4 regions of the Flavobacterium sp. TS_SC_5 genome follow, and region 1 is predicted to be linked to each of the others. Evidence: riboswitches for the same ligand, from Rfam matches in the RefSeq annotation. Region 1 holds a riboswitch; each other region holds the start of a gene.
The links. A riboswitch is a leader RNA that binds a small molecule or an ion and turns the genes downstream of it on or off. The one in region 1 is predicted to bind S-adenosylmethionine.
Positions count from the first base shown of each region.

Region 2: it holds a riboswitch for S-adenosylmethionine, as region 1 does, so the genes downstream of both, AC0J6S_RS09250 (hypothetical protein) here and AC0J6S_RS13260 (Na+/H+ antiporter NhaC family protein) in region 1, are expected to answer to the same signal.
Region 3: it holds a riboswitch for S-adenosylmethionine, as region 1 does, so the genes downstream of both, AC0J6S_RS06755 (alpha/beta fold hydrolase) here and AC0J6S_RS13260 (Na+/H+ antiporter NhaC family protein) in region 1, are expected to answer to the same signal.
Region 4: it holds a riboswitch for S-adenosylmethionine, as region 1 does, so the genes downstream of both, AC0J6S_RS06820 (homocysteine S-methyltransferase family protein) here and AC0J6S_RS13260 (Na+/H+ antiporter NhaC family protein) in region 1, are expected to answer to the same signal.

Region 1 covers NZ_CM149588.1:3,073,349-3,078,402, reverse strand. Annotated here, with positions in the region: gene AC0J6S_RS13280 (UDP-3-O-(3-hydroxymyristoyl)glucosamine N-acyltransferase) at 1-87, shown strand, start outside; gene AC0J6S_RS13275 (nuclear transport factor 2 family protein) at 89-451, shown strand; gene sucD (succinate--CoA ligase subunit alpha) at 546-1,418, shown strand; gene AC0J6S_RS13265 (hypothetical protein) at 1,635-2,057, shown strand; SAM-I-IV-variant riboswitch at 2,182-2,278, shown strand; gene AC0J6S_RS13260 (Na+/H+ antiporter NhaC family protein) at 2,333-3,655, shown strand; gene fabG (3-oxoacyl-[acyl-carrier-protein] reductase) at 3,838-4,584, shown strand; gene AC0J6S_RS13250 (hypothetical protein) at 4,686-5,054, shown strand, end outside.
Region 2 covers NZ_CM149588.1:2,079,252-2,084,305, forward strand. Annotated here, with positions in the region: gene bshB1 (bacillithiol biosynthesis deacetylase BshB1) at 1-574, shown strand, start outside; tRNA gene AC0J6S_RS09245 (tRNA-His) at 649-724, shown strand; SAM-I-IV-variant riboswitch at 1,715-1,822, shown strand; gene AC0J6S_RS09250 (hypothetical protein) at 2,167-3,588, shown strand; gene AC0J6S_RS09255 (UvrD-helicase domain-containing protein) at 3,734-5,054, shown strand, end outside.
Region 3 covers NZ_CM149588.1:1,544,026-1,549,079, forward strand. Annotated here, with positions in the region: gene metK (methionine adenosyltransferase) at 26-1,276, opposite strand; gene AC0J6S_RS06750 (hypothetical protein) at 2,022-2,231, shown strand; SAM riboswitch class I at 2,464-2,571, shown strand; gene AC0J6S_RS06755 (alpha/beta fold hydrolase) at 2,650-3,612, shown strand; gene thrA (bifunctional aspartate kinase/homoserine dehydrogenase I) at 3,631-5,054, shown strand, end outside.
Region 4 covers NZ_CM149588.1:1,558,330-1,563,383, reverse strand. Annotated here, with positions in the region: gene AC0J6S_RS06825 (N-acetyltransferase family protein) at 82-579, opposite strand; gene AC0J6S_RS06820 (homocysteine S-methyltransferase family protein) at 685-1,686, opposite strand; SAM riboswitch class I at 1,995-2,113, opposite strand; gene AC0J6S_RS06815 (NAD(P)/FAD-dependent oxidoreductase) at 2,206-3,258, opposite strand; gene AC0J6S_RS06810 (precorrin-2 dehydrogenase/sirohydrochlorin ferrochelatase family protein) at 3,369-3,959, opposite strand; gene cobA (uroporphyrinogen-III C-methyltransferase) at 3,962-4,735, opposite strand; gene AC0J6S_RS06800 (nitrite reductase) at 4,728-5,054, opposite strand, start outside.

The sequences.
Region 1 (5,054 bases):
GGTACTCCAATAGAAGAATCAAGAGAAAAATTGAAACAACTGGCAAATATTAAGAAGATTCCAGAAATTTTAAATAAACTAAAATAATATGTCTGCTAAAGAAATCGTTCAGAAATTTTATAAATCAGATGCTTTCATCGATAGCGAGGTCATAAAAGATTTTTTGCATCCTGAAGTTATCGTCGAATGGAACAGCAGCAAAGGATTAGTTCAATTAGATTATGATTCCTTGGTAAGTTTATCCAATGATTTGAGCAAGGCATATGTACGTTCGAAAGTTCGTATCAGTCACATTTTATCTGAAAATGATTTAATTTCCGTTCGTTATTCTCATTTTGTGAAAACGATTGAGAATCCAAGGGAAGAGATGTTACTAGCACATTTTATTGTTATTTGGCAATTAAAAGACAATAAATTATTTCGAGGCTATCAAATGAGCCAATTATCCTAATTTAGTGTCAAAAAACTGAATGCTGAATACGGATTACTGATTAGTATTTTATACTTTTGCATAACGATTTTAAAAACTACATAAAAAATATATCATGAGTGTTTTAGTTAATAAAGATTCCAAAATAATTGTTCAAGGTTTTACAGGAAGTGAAGGAACTTTCCATGCTTCTCAAATGATTGAGTACGGTACTAACGTTGTTGGTGGTGTAACTCCTGGAAAAGGTGGGACAACTCACTTAGACAGACCAGTTTTCAATACTGTAAAAGATGCTGTAGAACAAGCAGGTGCTGATACAACTATCATTTTTGTACCGCCGGCTTTTGCTGCAGATGCAATTATGGAAGCTGCAGATGCCGGAATAAAAGTAATTATTGCAATTACTGAAGGAATTCCTGTTGCTGACATGATAAAAGCAAATAGTTATGTTAAAGAGAGAAACGCACGCTTAATCGGTCCAAATTGTCCTGGAATTATTACTCCGGGTGAAGCTAAAGTTGGTATCATGCCAGGTTTTGTTTTCAAAAAAGGAACTGTTGGTATTGTTTCTAAATCTGGAACATTAACATACGAAGCTGCTGACCAAGTTGTAAAACAAGGATTAGGAATTACTACTGCAATTGGTATTGGTGGAGACCCAATCATTGGGACTACTACTAAAGAAGCGGTTGAATTACTGATGAATGACCCAGAAACAGAATGTATCGTAATGATAGGTGAAATTGGTGGACAATTAGAAGCTGATGCTGCTCATTGGATTAAAGCTGATGGTAACCGTAAACCAGTTGTAGGTTTCATCGCAGGAGTTACTGCTCCTCCAGGACGTACAATGGGACATGCAGGTGCAATCGTTGGTGGATCTGACGATACTGCTGAAGCTAAAAAACAAATCATGAGAGAATGTGGAATTCACGTAGTAGATTCTCCAGCTGAAATTGGTAAAAAAGTAAAAGAAGTTTTAGGTTAATCTAAACTCCAATTAAATATTTCTAGAAGCCTCACAATTTGTGGGGCTTTTTTATTATTAATTGAATTAAAGAAATATCTTTGCACTTTATTAAATATTCTGTTTTTGCAGATTCAATTATAATAAGAACAAACATAAACGACTGAATTCTAATGGGCCTCACGGTTTTGTGGGGTATTTTTTTGCCGAAATCAGTTTAAATAAAAATAAAATAATATGTACAAAGAGTTAAAAAAATTCAAAGTTACCAATCAGTTTTCATTCACCACAGAGGATAGTTTAGCAGAAGTTTGCAACGCATCAGAAGGATCTGGAGTATTTTTAGTGTATTCCGTTGGAGATGAAAAAGAGTTAATTATGGTTGCTTCTACTGGAACTGTTCAGAATAATGGAACTTTAAAAATCAAAAATGGAGGTTTGAAAGATAAGATTGTTGAAGGACACCAATTTGCAAAAACTGGAAGAAAATATTCTTGGCCCGCACAAATGAAAATCGAAGATATCAGCACACTAGAAGTAGTTTGGTATGAAACATTTAATGATAAGACTAAAGTAATCCCAACATTTGTAGAAGGACAAGTTTTACAAAACTTCCTTGATGAAAATGGAAGATTGCCAAAATGGAACGTAGCTTTCTAAAAAGTTAACAACTGTTTTTTAGTATTTTATAATTAAGCGCTGCATTTTTATGTGACGCTTTTTTTGTATTATTATTTTTTTGAATGAAATTCGAAATATTTCATAAATAATTAATTACTTTTGCACCCGTTATCACGAATCCTTCAATAGGATAGCAACCTGCAACAACAAGCAAGGTGCTAAAACGATAAGCCAAATCCTTTGGAAAAAATGTTGTTTACATTCCCATATTTAGCTTTGTTTTTCCTCATAATTTCTAATTTTAAATTATTTTTATGACTTTATTTTCCAAAGACAAAGGAAATGCCTTTGCATTAATCCCTTTATTTGTTTTTATTTTTACTTTTTTGGGAGCAGGAATCATTTTGAATGATTTTTATGCTTTTCCATCACCGGTGGCTGTTTTAGTTGGTATTATCGCTGCTTTTTTACTTTTCAAATCCTCAACTGAGGATAAAGTTGCTACATTAATTGCAGGATGTGGGGAAAGCAAAATTATGACCATGTGTTTAATTTACTTGCTAGCGGGAGCGTTCGCAGTGGTAAGTAAAGCGATGGGCGGTGTTGATGCTGTCGTGAATCTTGGAATAAATACTATCGACGTTGCCTATTTTCCGTTAGGAATTTTCTTGATAGCTTCTTTTTTATCAACTGCTACAGGAACTTCGGTTGGTGCAATTGTAGCGATTGGTCCTATTGCTGTTGCATTAGCTGATAAAAGTGGTGCTTCATTACCGCTTATATCTGGCGCTTTATTAGGAGGTTCTATGCTTGGTGACAATCTTTCCATGATTTCTGATACTACAATTGCAGCAACGCAATCATTAGGATGTGATCTAAAAGATAAGTTTAAAATCAACTTGTTTATAGCTTTTCCAGCTGCAATTTTGACTATTCTGGTTTTCTTTTATCTTGGTTTAAACTCGGATATTGTCACAGTTGCTATAGAAAAAAATAATTTTTCCTGGATTGCAATTGTGCCTTATCTTTTAGTAATAGTATTGGCGGTTGTAGGTGTTAATGTTTTTTCAACGCTGCTTATTGGTACTTTATTAGCAGGAATCATTGGATATTTTAGTGGTTCGTTTACGCTAATGGAGTTTACTCAAAAGATCTATGAAGGTTTTACCAGCATGACTGATATTTTCTTATTATCCATGCTTACCGGAGGTTTAGCTGCTATGGTAGATAAAGCGGGTGGAATAACGTATTTATTAGTTCAAATTAAAAAAAGAATCAAAAGTAAAAAATCAGCTCAAGCGGGAATTGGCGCTTTGGTAGGTTTTGCTAATCTAGCTATAGCTAACAATACGGTTTCTATTGTAATCACGGGGCCAATTGCAAAAGAAATTAATGATGAATATGATTTAAATCCTAAAAAAACAGCTGCGATTTTGGATATTTTTTCGTGTATAATTCAAGGGATTTTACCATATGGTGCTCAAATATTGCTTATATTGAACTACGCTAATGGCAAATTAGATTTTTTTGACTTAATTAGTAATGCATGGTATCATCTATTTCTACTAGTTTTTACATTAGTGGCTATTTATAGTTCGTTTTGGGACAAATGGACAAAGCGATTCTTTAAAATTTAAGAGTTGAATCTTGACTGTTCTTGCTTTTGAATTTTTTTTAAAAAGAGAATTATTCTATATTTGACGGGTGTAAGATAGCCCTGATAGTAGTGAAAATCCTTTTATGTGAGCGATAGCGATCCTAAAAGATTGAAGCGGATAGCAGGAATAGCTTCAAATAAATTTTAAACTTATTTTTGAATATGAAATTACTAGAAGGAAAAGTGGCCATAATTACTGGTGCGAGTCGTGGAATTGGAAAAGGAATTGCTGAAGTTTTTGCAAAACATGGTGCAAATGTTGCCTTTACATATAGTTCATCAGTAGAATCTGCTTTGGCTCTTGAAAACGAATTAAACGCTATTGGAATTAAAGCCAAAGGATATCAATCGAATGCTGCCGATTTTAATGATGCTCAAACTCTTGTCGATGCTGTTTTAGCTGAATTTGGAACGGTTGATATTCTAATAAACAACGCCGGAATTACTAAAGATAATCTTTTGATGCGTATGTCTGAAGAAGATTTTGATCAAGTAATTGATGTTAACTTGAAGTCGGTTTTTAATATGACTAAAGCCATTCAACGTACGTTTTTGAAGCAACGTTCTGGTTCAATTATCAATATGAGCTCTGTTGTGGGAGTAAAAGGAAATGCTGGACAAACTAATTATGCTGCTTCTAAAGCGGGAGTTATTGGTTTTTCTAAATCTGTAGCTTTGGAATTAGGATCACGTAACATTCGTTGTAATGTAATTGCTCCGGGTTTTATAGAAACGGAAATGACGGCTAAATTAAATGAAGATGTTGTAAAAGGATGGAGAGACGGAATTCCGTTGAAACGTGGCGGAACGACCGAAGATGTTGCTAATGCTTGTCTTTTCTTTGCTTCGGATATGAGCGCTTACGTAACTGGACAGGTTATGAATGTTTGTGGGGGAATGCTTACTTAAAAATTAATTGAAAGATTGTAAAATTCAAAGATTTAAAGATTTTTGAATTGTGTAATTAATTTTTTAATCATTAAATCCTTCAATCTTTTAATAAAGAATAAATGACAACAAACACGCTACTATTATTACTGCTTTCTTTACTAATAGCTGGTGGTTTGTCGTTTTTTCAATACATCTACAAAGCCAAAAACAAATCGAAAGTCGGTTGGTTTTTGGCTTTTTTGCGTTTTTTATCCATTTTTGGAATTTTATTGTTATTAATTAATCCAATATTAACTAAAAATACGCTGGAAACGGTAAAAACGCCTTTGCCGATTGTTGTTGATAATTCAAGTTCTATTTCTTTTTTGAATGCTAATGAAAAAGCATTGGAATTGTATAAAAGAATACAATCAAATTCAGATTTACGAGAGAAATTTGATGTGCAATCGTATCAGTTTTCGGATGATTTTGAACCTACGGAAAAATTT
Region 2 (5,054 bases), 990 kb from region 1:
GGCGGAAATCAGGGATCAGGAAGCGAATGCAGCTGCAAAAATTCTTGGTGTTTCAGTGCGTGAAAATTTAGAAATGCGCGATGGTTTTTTTGTCAATGACGAAAAACATCAAATGGAAATTATAAAAATGATTCGTAAGTATCAACCGGAGATTGTTTTGTGTAATGCGATTGATGACCGCCATATTGATCATGCAAAGGGAAGTAAATTAGTATCAGATGCTTGTTTTTTATCTGGATTAACGAAAATTGAAACTTCATTAGAAGGAGAGAAACAAACGGCTTGGAGACCCAAATTAGTTTACCATTACATACAATGGAAAAATATTGAGCCGGATTTTGTGGTTGATATTACTGGCTTTACTGATAAAAAAATTGAGTCAATTTTAGCCTACAGTTCGCAGTTTTATGATGCAAATTCAAACGAACCGGAATCGCCAATTTCGAGTAAAAATTTTCTGGAAAGCCTGAATTACCGTTCCAGGGATCTAGGAAGGCTCACAGGAGTAGATCATGCGGAAGGTTTTACTGTAGAAAGATATTTGGCAGTCAATAGCTTAGCAGATTTGATGTAAATTTCGAGTAATTTTTTGAAAAAAATATTTGCAGAAGTAAACTTATGTCGTATATTTGCCACCGCTAAGCAAATGGTGGTTGTAGCTCAGTTGGTTAGAGCATCGGTTTGTGGTACCGAGGGTCGCGGGTTCGAGCCCCGTCTCCCACCCAGAAAGCAAAAGCTTCGAAGAAATTCGAGGCTTTTTTTGTGGAATAAAGTGTCGTGACGGAAACCCCCATAAACACAAGCCTTATCTCCATTTTGACATACTTACTAAACCAAAAAGTGACTGATTAATAAGTTCAAAGATACGATTTTATATTCTTTCCTCAAACTTGTTTTCCATTAAGTATACTGCCACTTTTGCGCCACTAATAATTGTTCCTTTTTATCAATAAAAGCATTTCAATTCCAATCCAACAATAAAATAGTCTTTTTTACTTCAACTCAATGAAGTTTCTTTTTCACGCTCCTCCCCAATATCATTTCCAATCCTATATATTAATATTTACCCTACTAGATTACATCATTAAATCATCATTATACTATGTTAATTGTTCCTATTCCTTCTTCTTTGACATTTGCCAGAATGTAGTATTTACTTAATCTTATTTTTTGCTGAGCTTTTATTGTGCGCTCTTATTTTATATTGTCATGAATAATTTTATATATCAAAAAATTTCCCATGTTTAATTTGAAAACCTATTTGTCTATAGATTTGAAAATGAAATTGATTAAAATTAGACGGGGGTGGGGGTAAAAACTATTTATCAACGCCCCCATATGGTACTGGACTACATAGTATTGTATCTGTAAAACTTTTTAGACTTAATAGCATGGCGTATTGTTTTAAAATCCTACATAAATTATTAGCTGATTTTCTCAATGACTGTAATTTTCAATAAAAAACCGCCAATAAAATATTTATTTAAGCACTTATTTTCTCCTATTTTAAAAATAAAATAGTTAAAATTTTCTTAATTTTTACTCATCTTAACTAGCGTAAAACTTAAATAACTGAATTATAGTTATTTGTCTTTTTTTTATTTTAAACTAGCTTAGTTAGCTTAAAAACAATTACTTAGCTATTGCGTATGTCCTTTTTTTGACGTATATTTGCCTTGTAAAATTAATAAAAATCACTAAGGAATAATAACAAATAATGTATCCAGAATTCTGCTAAAACAGAATACCAACCTAATTTATCATACAGATTTTTAAAAGGTGGTCAAATGATACGGGCATAATGTCAAATAAAGGCTAATTGTCAAATAAAAAAGTATGAAAATGAAAAAAAACCACTTCTCAGAAGGTGTATGTATTGTTCATATACATTTCAAAAAAATTACACAAAATCAAGTAAGCTACCAAAACACAACTTTTCAATTTTGTTTTAGCTTAATCTTTTCAATTTATCTTTATTTCTTTTACTGGGTTGGAAATCTTCATCTTTTTTGACGTACCCTTTTACTTCGGCAAAAAAACCCACGAAATCTTATTCGTGAATGAGGGAATATGCCAAATAATTAAACATTAAAACATTAAAAACAAACAACATAAGCGATGTAGCCACATTGTAACGGCTGCGCTATGTCTAAAATTTAAAAAAAAATGAAAACTTATAATATATTAAAACCCAAAAAACTAAACCTTGAATATTTGGTAAATAAATACCAACCTGATTTTAAATTTGATTTTGAACGTGCCTATCTAATCATTCATTTAGTGATAATATTAGGTCACGAAAGGGATAATTTGAAAAAGGTGGGATTGCATTCTAAACTATTGGAACGAATAATTGGTAGGGATTACCACAAATACATCAGATTTTTACTTGATAATAACAGTGGAACTGGTAATGTATTGAAAGGTTCTCGTTATAATGTTGGCAAAAATCCGTTTGAGTATCGGCTAACTGATTATTATTTTGATGGAGGTTTTGAACTCTATACCATCAAAGATTACAAACTAATCAATATGTATAAGCAAAAATTTGTAAACCCCTCAAAAAATGAGGCGATTAGACTTAATTATTACTTTCTAACTAAGTATTTCAATAATGGGAAATTAGCCGTTTCTAGCCCCTCTGATGCGATAGAAGAAGCAAATGCTCAAGAGCAAAAAAAACGCCTTAGGAATGCCAAAAACATAGTAAATATAATGAATGGAGAACATACAATGACATTAAAAACTAATACTGATGGGAGAGTTCACTCAAACATTACAAGGCTGTCGAAAAAAACCCGTAAATATTTACAGTATCAGGGCGAATTTTTGGCGGAGGTCGACATTTCCTCTGCTGTCCCCTTCTTTCTCTATGTAACTATGAACTATTACCTAAATAATAAATTAAGTAAATTAACCGATTATCAGTATTCTAATAGTATCATTTATATCTTCGATAAAATCACGGGAGACCTAGATAAAACGGAGCTTCAGGAGTTTGGGCATGCTGTTAAAACGGGTAAGCTTTATGAGCAATTTAGCAACTTGATTTTAGACCAATCTTTTTATGAATCCGAGGGAAAGGACTATAAAAAAGTATTGAAATATTACCAATACAAATTCAATAAGCAGTTTAACCATTACTTCGATGGTGACATTAAAGAACTTAAAAAATTTGCTAAAAAGGGGCTACTGTCAATGTTATTTGCGAAATCTAGTTCTTACAAATTTGAACAATTAGTATTTAAAAAGTTATATCCAACTATTCATAAATTTCTAAATGAATTTAAAGATGTTCAAAGCGAAGAATTAAATTGGAATCTAAAAAACAGACATAAAAAATTGTCTTATTTGTGTTTTCAGTTTGAAGCAAAGGTTATGATAGATAATATAGCCCGAGAATATGACAAACTACAGAAAGGTAAGATTCCAGTTTTTACGCTCCACGATTGCATATTGACCTCAAGTAGCAATGTGCGTGAATTAAAAGAATTCATGGAAAGCAAGTTCAAAGAATTACTTGGAGAATCACCAAACTTAACAGTAGAGTACTCTGAATTAGATACTAAAAATCAAATTGCTTCATAGAAGATTAAGTCACAAATAATTTGTTTTTTATCTAGCCAAGTGATGAAAAACGGCTTCGTATTTTGTCACTCATCAACTATTTTAAGTCTTTTAACAGGCTTTATAATTCAAAAAAACTACCAATAAATAAAAATATTAGAAGAATATGCAATTAACAAAAGAACAATACGACATTGTCTACTCAACTGGTGATATCAAAATAAATGCTGTTGCGGGGTCTGGAAAAACTACAACCATTATTGAGTATGCAAAGGCAAGACCAAAGACGAGCAAAATCCTTTATCTAGCGTTCAATAAGTCTGTAAAAATGAATGCGACCAAAAAATTTATTAAAAAGGATTTAGACAATGTAAAGGTGGAAACAGCTCATTCACTTGCTTACCAGTACATTGATGTCAAAAATAAATATAAAGTAAGAAATCAAGATTACAAAACACATGAAATTGCTGAAATACTTGGGTTGGATGGAAATGGAGAAAAACATGCTAAATACATTGTTGCTAACCACATCAATAGGTTTATTGCTTACTTCTGTAATAGTGAAAAGACCCACCTGCAAGATTTGAACTATTTGGAAATTGTGTCAGACTCAAATGAAAAAGCATTGGTGTCTAATTTATACCACCACATTGAAGAAAAGGCAAGTTTGCTTTTGAGGATGATGGATAGAGGAGAAATTGAAATTACTCATGATTTTTATCTTAAAAAATTTCAACTTTCAAATCCAGAACTTAATTACGACTATATTCTTTTTGACGAAGGACAAGATGCATCTGCAGCAATGCTTGATATTTTTTTAAAACAGAAAGCCACAAAGGTGATTGTTGGAGACACTCACCAACAAATTTATGGATGGCGTTTTGCCATTAATTCTCTTGAAAAAGTAAACTTTAAGAACTTCAATCTATCCACTAGCTTTAGATTTAACCAAGACATAGCTAACGTTGCAATGGAAGTACTAAAATGGAAAGAATTAATTAATTTAAAAGCATCTTCCCAAATTATAGGCAAAGGCATTGGAGAAAAAACAATATCCAAAGCAGTAATTGCTAGAACAAACCTAGGACTATTAGCAAAAGCTGTTGAATATGTGACAGAAAAGCCAACGGTTAAAAATATTTATTTTGAAGGTAACATAAATTCATATACTTACGCAGAAGAAGGTGCTTCTCTCTACGATGTATTAAATCTTTACAATAACAAGCACAGATTAATAAAAGACGAACTTATCAAAAAAATGAAAAACATTGAGGGTCTTGAAGAATATATAGATAAGACTAAAGATGTTCAACTTAGAATCATGGTTGAAATTGTCAAGAAATATGGGAATAAAATTTATGGTATTATAGAGGCAATTAAAGAAAAACATATTGGAGATAATGATAAGGAAAATGCTGAAATTATTTTTTCAACTGTTCATCGTTGCAAAGGAATGGAATATGATTCTGTTGAAATTGTGGATGACT
Region 3 (5,054 bases), 1.5 Mb from region 1:
CATTTTACAATAGAATATATACCTTTTACAATCCAAAAGCAGCTTTAACTTGATCAACAAAATCTAATTTTTCCCAAGTAAACAATTCAACAGTAACTGTTTTTTCGTTTCCACCCGGAGCAGAAAAAGTTTTAGTAACTGTTTCAGGAGTACGTCCCATGTGCCCGTAAGCGGCAGTTTCGCTGTAGATTGGATTTCTTAATTTCAAACGTTGCTCAATAAAGTAAGGACGCATATCAAAAATAGCTTCTACTTTTTTAGCAATTTCGCCATTGGTTAAATTCACTTTTGAAGTTCCGTAGGTATCAATAAAAATCCCCATTGGTTTAGCAACTCCAATCGCGTAGGAAACCTGAACTAAAATCTCATCAGCAACACCCGCAGCAACTAAGTTTTTAGCAATATGACGTGTAGCATACGCCGCACTTCGGTCTACTTTACTTGGGTCTTTTCCAGAGAAAGCACCACCACCGTGAGCACCTTTTCCACCGTAAGTATCTACGATGATTTTTCTTCCTGTCAATCCAGTATCTCCATGCGGTCCTCCAATTACGAATTTCCCAGTTGGATTAATATGGTATTGAATTGCATCATTGAACAAATGAGCATGCGCTGGATTTTTTGCAATAATCCTTGGAATCAAAATTTCAACAAGATCTTTTTTGATTTTGGCAAGCATTGTTGCTTCTTCGTCAAAATCATCATGTTGCGTCGAGATTACAATAGCATCAATACGAGTTGGCTTGTTGTCATCGCTATATTCTAAAGTTACTTGAGATTTAGCATCCGGACGCAAATACGTAATTTCATTATTTTCACGTCTTAAAACAGCTAATTCCTTCAATAATTTATGAGATAAATCAAGTGCCAATGGCATATAATTTTCGGTTTCATTAGTAGCGTAACCAAACATCATTCCTTGGTCACCTGCACCTTGCTCTTCAGGATTTGCTCTGTCAACACCTTGATTAATGTCAGCAGATTGTTCGTGAATAGCAGAAAGTATCCCACAAGAATTGGCTTCAAACATGTATTCACTTTTCGTATAACCAATTTTTCGGATTACTTCACGAGCGATATGTTGTACATCTAAATATGTATTTGATTTTACTTCACCAGCCAAAATTACTTGACCAGTTGTTACTAAAGTTTCACAAGCTACTTTTGAATCAGCATCAAATGCCAAAAAATTATCAATTAATGCGTCCGAAATTTGATCTGCAATTTTGTCTGGATGTCCTTCGCTTACAGATTCTGACGTAAATAAATAGGCCATAATAGTTATTATTTTTAAATTAAGCGAGAAAAAATAATTGCTGAAAAGGACTAAAGGAGAGTTCCTGCTTTAGCATTTTTTCTACTGAAAAATTTTCAGCATCCATAATGAATTTGTTTCATTATGAAGAGGTTGCAATCAGTTCAAATTTTTCCTCTTGTATTTGGGTGCAAATGTATGAAACCATTTTGAATTGCAAATTAATCTTAACTTTTTTTTGCGGATAAATGTTTTTTCAGGTTCTATTGCTTACCAAAAACAATAGCAATAGGATTTTGATGAAAATTTTTGAAAATTATTTGGATTTTTAAAAAATAATTTGCAAATTTGGGTATATAAAAAGTAAAAGATGAAATTTAATATTTGTAATATGTTTAAAGTCGCGCAGGATAATTCCTGAGGGTCGCTTATTGCATAATTTTAAATTAAATTATATAGCAAAAGCTTCCCAGATAACGGGAAGCTTTTTTTTTGAATACAACGGAGATAATAGTACAGAAATATAAAATATAAATGAATAACCTAAAATTCCAGTTTACAAATAATTCAACTGTCAATACCATGATTGCTGCCAATGCCATTATGTGTATTTGCGTCTGTTGATTCCAAAAGTATAAGTTTACAAACAACTTAAAACCCTTTTGGATATACATCTAAAAGGGTTTTTTTTAAGAATATATTTTAATTTTAAAAAACATAATGCGAATAAAACCAACAACGAATTAAAACCTAACATCTAAAAATTATGAGCACAACTAAGTATTTTCCAAAAACATTCCAATTATTAGAAAGGATTAACAACAGGAATAAAAAACAAAAGGAGAACGATCCAAAAAATGAATTGATTCATCCTAGATTTGAAATTTCAAAAAACGACGCTTTGGCACAGAAAGTAGTCCCTAATTCTTTGCTTTTTTTAATGTATTCACAAGAGAATGAAGCGCTTTTTATTTAAGAAATCCGAATTTATTTTCGGTTTTGAGATTCTCAAAAAGGTATTTAAAATTGTTGTTTTGACGAGGTAATAACTATAATTGGTTTGTAATGCTTCGTCAAAATAACAATCTAATGTTTATTGTTTTCAGGTTTTTATTTAAACCAAACAAAAAAATCGATTGCGCATAAAAATTTGGTTGTTACAAAAAATAGTCCTTAATTTGCAATTATAAGTTCACAACCGTATTGAAATGTTATAAAGAAAGGACGAGGGATTAGACCCGATGAAGCCTTAGCAACCCTTCGATTTATCGAAGAAGGTGCTGCATTCTACCACGCTCATCGTGGAAAGATAACACTAAGAATTTGTCTAGATAACTCCTAGCTTTCTTTCTAATATTTCCAAACACAAGTCAAAAATCATAAAAGATTTGAAATTGGAAAATAAACCAACATCTATCATATTACAAAATTTCACCACCGAAAGTGGCGCTTTTTATGCTGTCTTAAACTTAAGTTTTCAAGTTTTCGGACCTGAATTGCATACCGCACCAATCGTTTTGGTCAATCATGCTTTAACCGGAAATTCACAAGTTGTGGGAGAAAATGGTTGGTGGAATGATTTAATTGGTACCAACAAAACTATAGATACTACAAAATATACGATACTTGCTTTTAATGTTCCCGGAAATGGATTTGATGGTTTTGTCATTGAGAATTATTCGGATTTTAATACAAGAGACATTGCCAGAATTTTTATTGAAGGGATTCGGTCTCTTGAAATTAAAAAACTATATTCTATTATTGGCGGTTCTGTTGGTGGAGGAATTGCTTGGGAAATGGTTGCATTGGAACCAAAAATCACGCAACATTTAATTCCTATTGCAACCGATTGGAAATCGACAGACTGGTTAATTGCCAATTGCTTTTTGCAGGAACAAATTTTGAAAAATTCTTCGAAACCTATTGAAGATGCACGAACTCATGCTATGCTTTGCTATAGAACTCCGGAATCTTTTACTGCCAAATTTCAGCGAACAACTAATGAAGAATTAGCCATTTTCAATGTGGAAAGTTGGTTGTTGCATCATGGGGAAAAATTACAAAAACGTTTTCAAATCTCGTCTTATAAAATGATGAATCAACTTTTGAAGACGATAGATATTACCAGAAATAGTGCTTCGTTTGAAGAAATAACGTCAAAAATTGAAGCTGATATTCATATTATCGGAATCAATTCAGACTTGTTTTTTACGGCAAATGAAAATAAAGCAACGTATGAGGAATTGAAAAAATATAAAGATAATGTCAGCTATCAGGAAATTGTTTCCATTCATGGACATGATGCTTTTTTGATAGAATACAAACAATTACACAATTTGCTTAAGGATATATTCTAAGCCAAAAAACACAACACAATGAAAATATTAAAATTTGGAGGTAAATCTTTATCAAATGGCGACGGAATAAATAAGGTTGTTGCAATTATTACCGATAAAGTAAATCAAGGAGAGGAAATTGCAATTGTGGTTTCGGCAAGAGGAAATGCTACGGATGAATTGGAAGAGATATTAAATATTGCGGCTACTAATAAAGACTATAAACCGCTTTTTGAGGATTTTAAGAAATACCAACAAGATGAAGATGAGAACGTGGATTTGTCTGAAGAATTCAATGTTTTGGAAAAATTATTTGAAGGCGTTAGTTTAACTGGTGATTACAGCAACAAAATTAAAGACCAGGTTTTATCTAAAGGAGAATTACTTTCGGCAAAATTATTGACGGCAATCTTGATTGAAAACGGAATAAATGCCCGTTTTGCAGATACCAGAGAATTGATTAAAACCGATTCGAAATTTGGTGATGCACAACCTTTAGAACAAATTTCGAAGAAAAATGTCATCAATTATTTCAAGCAGAATAACGGGACAACGGTAAATATTATTACAGGTTTTATTGGTTCGAACAATAATAATGACACCACCACTTTAGGAAGAAACGGCAGTAATTACACGGCTTCGCTGATTGCGAATTACTTAAATGCGGACGAATTACAAAATTACACTCACGTTGACGGAATATATACCGCAAATCCTGACTTAGTGCTTGATGCAAAAAAAATTGACCATTTGTCGTTTAACGAAGCCAATGAAATAGCAAATTTTGGTGCGACGATTCTTCATGCCAAAACGATTATTCCATTATTAGAAAAAAATATTCCGCTTCGTATTCTGAATACTTTCAACCACGAAAATAAAGGAACATTAATCACTTCCAATTCTAACAAAGAAGGGATTAAGACGCTTTCGGTACTTGAAAATGTGTCTTTAGTGAATCTGGAAGGAAGAGGATTACTGGGAAAAACTGGCGTTGATGCCCGTATTTTCAGAGTGATGGGAGATAACGACATTAGTGTAAGCATCATTTCTCAAGGTTCTTCAGAAAGAGGAATTGGTTTGGTCGTAGCTGCTGATAAAGCAACTAAAGCCATGATTGAATTGGAAAAAGAATTCGAGAATGATTTCTATTCGAAAGATGTGAATAAAATCACAGTGACGGATGATGTTTCGGTAATTTCTATTATTGGACAAGACTTGAGTACCTTTCACAAGCCTTATACGGCGTTGATAAAAAATAAAATTGTTCCGATTCTTTTCAATAATACAATTACGGGTAAAAACGTGAGTTTGGTGGTGAAAAAATCGCAATTGAACAAAGCCTTAAACGTGATTCACGGCGAGATTTTTGGAGTTTCCAAGAAAGTTAATATTGCTATTTTCGGACATGGATTAGTAGGTGGAACGTTGATTAACCAAATATTGGAATCAGCAGCGACTATCGA
Region 4 (5,054 bases), 1.5 Mb from region 1:
ACAAACAGAGATTCTTTCTTCGTCGGAATGATAAATAAACTTTTAACTTAATGACATTCTGCTCGTGCTAGCGGGAGAGCATTAGCCATCCTGCAAATCTTTAAACATTATATAAGTATCCACAAATCCTAAGCTTTTATGCCTAAATCCTTTTGGCGTTGTTCCGATAATCTTAAATCCATATTTCTTCCAAAGTTCTACCGCATTTGTATTTGTGCTTACAACAATATTAAACTGAATTCCTAAATACCCTTTGTTCTTTGCAAACTTTATTGAATGTTCGCATAAAATTTTACCTATTCCCTTGCCGTGATATTTAGGTTTTACCATATAACTGCAATTAGCGATATGGTCTCCTAAATCAATTTGATTAGGCTTAATAATATAAGTACCAAATATTTCGTCATTATTGTCTACTGCAACAAAAGTGTCCATATAATCTGCAAACCAATTTTTATGCAATGTGTCTTTAGGAGTATTGGGGTCAAAAACATAAGTATCACCTGTTGATATAACATTTGTGAAGATGTCCCAAACTTTGTCGTAATCTTTTTGCTCGTCACCTATTCTGATATTCATAAATGCAACTGTTTTGTTTTGTTGATGATCGGTCAAAATACCACCGTTATCTCATAAATATACACATTACTTAATAGTCAGCCGCGATAAATCGTGTCTCTATAATTACATTGTTGCCGTCGAAACCCTTGGTTTATAATCTTTGGCGATATCCGCAATCAACTTGATATGTTCTGGCGTTGTACCGCAACAACCGCCTATGATATTTACTAAATTATCGTCTAAATATTCTTTGATGAAAGCTTGCATTTGTTCTGGTGTTTCATCGTATTCTCCAAAAGCATTTGGTAATCCTGCATTAGGATGCGCCGACACGTTGAATGAAGTGTTTTGTGACAACGTTTGCAAATAAGGTTTCAGCAAATCAGCTCCCAAAGCGCAATTAAAACCTACGCTCAACAGCGGAATGTGTGAAACCGAAACTAAAAAAGCTTCTACAGTTTGACCGGAAAGTGTTCTTCCTGAAGCATCCGTAATCGTTCCGGAAACCATTATTGGAATATCGATATTACGTTCGTCTTTGACTTCCTCGATTGCGAAAAGCGCCGCTTTGGCATTTAAGGTGTCAAAAATAGTTTCTACTAAAAGCAAATCACTTCCTCCGTCAATCAAGGCTTCTACTTGTTGTTTGTAGGCAATTCGTAAATCATCAAAAGTTACGGCTCTATAACCCGGATCATTTACATCTGGTGACATGCTTGCCGTTCTGTTTGTTGGCCCTATTGAACCCGCAACAAAACGAGGTTTGTCCGGATTTTTGGCGGTGAATTCATCGGCTACTTCACGGGCAATTCTTGCTGATTCGTAGTTGAGTTCATACACCAAATCTTCCAAATGGTAATCTGCCATTCCTATTGTGGTTCCAGAAAAAGTATTGGTTTCAACAATATCAGCACCTGCTTCAAAATAGGCGGCGTGAACGGCACGAATCGCTTGTGGTTGCGTGAGTGACAATAAATCGTTGTTCCCTTTCAAGGAATGCGGAAAATCTTTGAAACGTTCGCCTCGAAAATCTTCTTCGGAAAAATTATAGCGTTGCAACATGGTTCCCATAGCTCCATCGAGTACGAGTATGTTTTTTTTAATGGCTTTTTGAATAGTTGACATCTTTTGTTTTATTCTCGCAAAATACTAAGTATTAAGCGCTTATTATTAATTACAAAAGTTCACTATTTAAGCTCTTTAGCCCCGATTACTTCACTTAATTTCTATTCTCATAGGAGTTCAGTGAACTTTGTTTGAAGTGAAAATCCTTTTACTTTTTTTGTTTAAAAAAGTAAAAGATTGCAACGGAAAGCGGGAACGGTATTGGCAAAAAAACGCCAATTGTTCGCTCCTGATACTGAAATTAATTCAGTGGGCTAAAAATAAATGTTGTCAAGAAAAGGTTTGAGAAATACTGAGTGAGTATTCGTGTGTTATCTATCTTAAATACTGAAACTGTTCAGTACAAAGTAGAATGTAGCACCTTCTTTAAAGATAAAGGGTTGCTAAGGTTTCATCGGGTCTTTCCCTCCGCCTTTCGTGATAACTTTCAATAAATATAGGAACAGTGCAAAGAAAAGACAAAGCGCTAATACTTGCAAGTATTAGCGCTTTAATTTTTAACTAGTTTGTGCTAAGTTGTTAAACTATGGCTTTTACTACGGCTTTTGGAGCTTCTTTGCGAGTTCCGTCAAATCCGTCAACACCGGAAACTGTAGTGTATTTCAATACATATCTCTTACCCGGATTGATGATTTGGTAAGCTGCCTGACACATTAATGTTGCTTCGTGGAATCCACAAAGAATTAATTTCAGTTTCCCAGGATAGGTATTTACGTCACCAATGGCAAAAATTCCTGGAATGTTCGTTTGGTAATCCAAAGCATTATTTACTTTGATGGCATTTTTTTCAATGTCTAATCCCCAGTCTCCGATAGGACCTAATTTTGGCGTTAATCCAAAAAGTGGAATAAAATAATCCGTTTCAATTGTTCGGTGTGCGCCATTTTCCTCGATTACAACTCCTTCTAAATGTTCAGCACCTTTCAAGCCAACAACTTCTCCTGGCGTAATCATTTTTATTTTACCGGAGTTTTTCAATTCCTGTACTTTTTCAACAGAATCTAAAGCACCTCTGAATTCGTTTCTACGGTGAATCAAAGTCACTTCAGAAGCTACATTCGACAAGAAAATACTCCAGTCTAAAGCTGAATCTCCTCCTCCAGCGATTACAACTTTTTTATCTCTGAATTTCTCTGGATTTTTGATAAAGTATTTAATTCCTTTATCCTCGTAAAATTCGATGTCTTCAATCAATGGTTTTCGTGGTTCAAAACTTCCCAATCCACCCGCAATTGCTACTACAGGAGCATGGAATTTTTTTCCTTTATTAGAAGTCACAATAAAAGTTCCGTCTTCTTGTTTTTCGATTGTTTCAGCACGTTCACCAAGAGTAAATCCCGGTTCAAACTGTTTGATTTGTTCCATTAAATTAGCAACTAAATCTCCGGCTAATACTTCCGGGAAACCTGGAATATCATAAATAGGTTTTTTAGGATATAATTCAGATAATTGTCCACCCGCTTGTGGCAAAGCATCTAAAATGTGGCATTTTAATTTTAATAATCCTGCTTCAAAAACGGCAAATAGACCTGTAGGTCCCGCTCCTATTATTAGTATGTCTGTTTTAATCATTTTTTTATTCTTTATGTAATGTAATTGTGCTAAACTATTTAATTGCAAATGAACAACTGATTTTTATGACTTTAAATGATAAATATCAGTCGGATTCTTTGTTCTTTATGCTATTCTCTTGAATCTTTATTCTTCAACGACTCGGTTATTTCGTTCATTTTTTGAACTTTTTCTTCGAAATTCCCTTTTAGCGTTTTGCGATATTCATTTAGATTTTCGACCATTTTGTTGATATCGTCCGGGATTATTTCTTCAAATAACTCCCGTAATCTTTTGGCAGTTGTTGGTGATTTTCCGTTGGTCGAAATCGCAATTTTCACGTTTCCTTTGGTTACAATTCCACCCAAATAATAATCACATAATGGCGGAGTATCCGCAATATTGCAAATTAAATATCTTTTTCTGGATAAATCATAAATCCTTTTATTGACTTTCAAATCATCCGTACAAGCAATAACCATATGGCGTTTGCGAAGCATCCATCGATTGAATTTTCTAAAAGTCAATTGTACCGAAGGATGTTTCGCAGCGAGGCTTTCCAGTTCTGGAAGAAACTTTGGTGCCACCACCTCAACATTAGCGTTTGGACTTGATTTCAAAAGAAATGACAACTTTTCTAAACCCACATTTCCGCCACCCACAATCAACACATTCAGGTTTTGTAGTTTTAAAAAAACAGGATATAATTCATTTCTTTCCATTCTTATCTTATTTCCGATACTATGAATTCTTCGTAAAATCCTTTCAATTTATTACTTTCTTTTACTACTTCTCCAATGACAATTATGGCAGGCGAACTTAATTTATGCTCCGTTACAACCTGTTGAATTGTATTGATTGTTCCAACACCAATTTTCTCCTGAGCAGTAGTTCCGTTTTGAATAATCGCAACGGGAGTTTCTCCTTTAGATTCTTTTTGGAACAAAGAAACAATTTGTGACAATTTGCTCATTCCCATCAAAATCACAACTGTTGCCGATGATTGCGCAGCTAAAACCACATCATTTGATAATTTTCTATCGGACGTTGTACCCGTAATTACCCAAAAACTTTCTGAAACACCTCTTTTGGTTAATGAAATCCCTTGATAAGCAGGAACAGCAATCGACGATGAAATTCCAGGTACAACAAATGTAGGTATCCCAAAACTTTCAACAAAGTCTATTTCCTCACCGCCACGACCGAAAATAAATGGATCACCACCTTTCAACCGAACCACATGTCCGTAAGTAAGCGCGTTATCTACAATTAATTGATTGATTTGGTCTTGCGTATATTCATGACAGCCTTTTCTCTTTCCAACGAATATTTTAATTGCTTTTTTAGGAGCATAGGTTAAAATTTCCTCGTTTGCCAAAGCGTCATATAAAACGACATTGGCCTCAGCCAGTGCCTTTGCCCCTTTGATTGTCAGTAAATCCGGATCACCTGGACCCGCACCCACTAGGGTTACTATTGGTTGTATCTTTTTAAGCATCGGCTAAGTCTTTTTCTCTATACGATTCAATTGCTTCAAAAAAGACAATTGCATCTTGAATGTAATTTTGTGCAAATTCAGCAGAAGGTTCATTCTGATTGATTTGGTAAACTAAATCTCTTAATGATGATTTCAATTGAATGATATTTGTTGCTACGAAAACTATATCAAACAAATCGATAATTCCAGCTTGGTGATTTGTTTTTTGGTTTTCAGCCAATAATAATGCTTTGGCACCATTTACGAAACCTGCATACGCTAAATAAATCGCATCTGCCCATTTTCGTTCTTCGAAAGCTTCTTGCGCGAAAGTTAATTT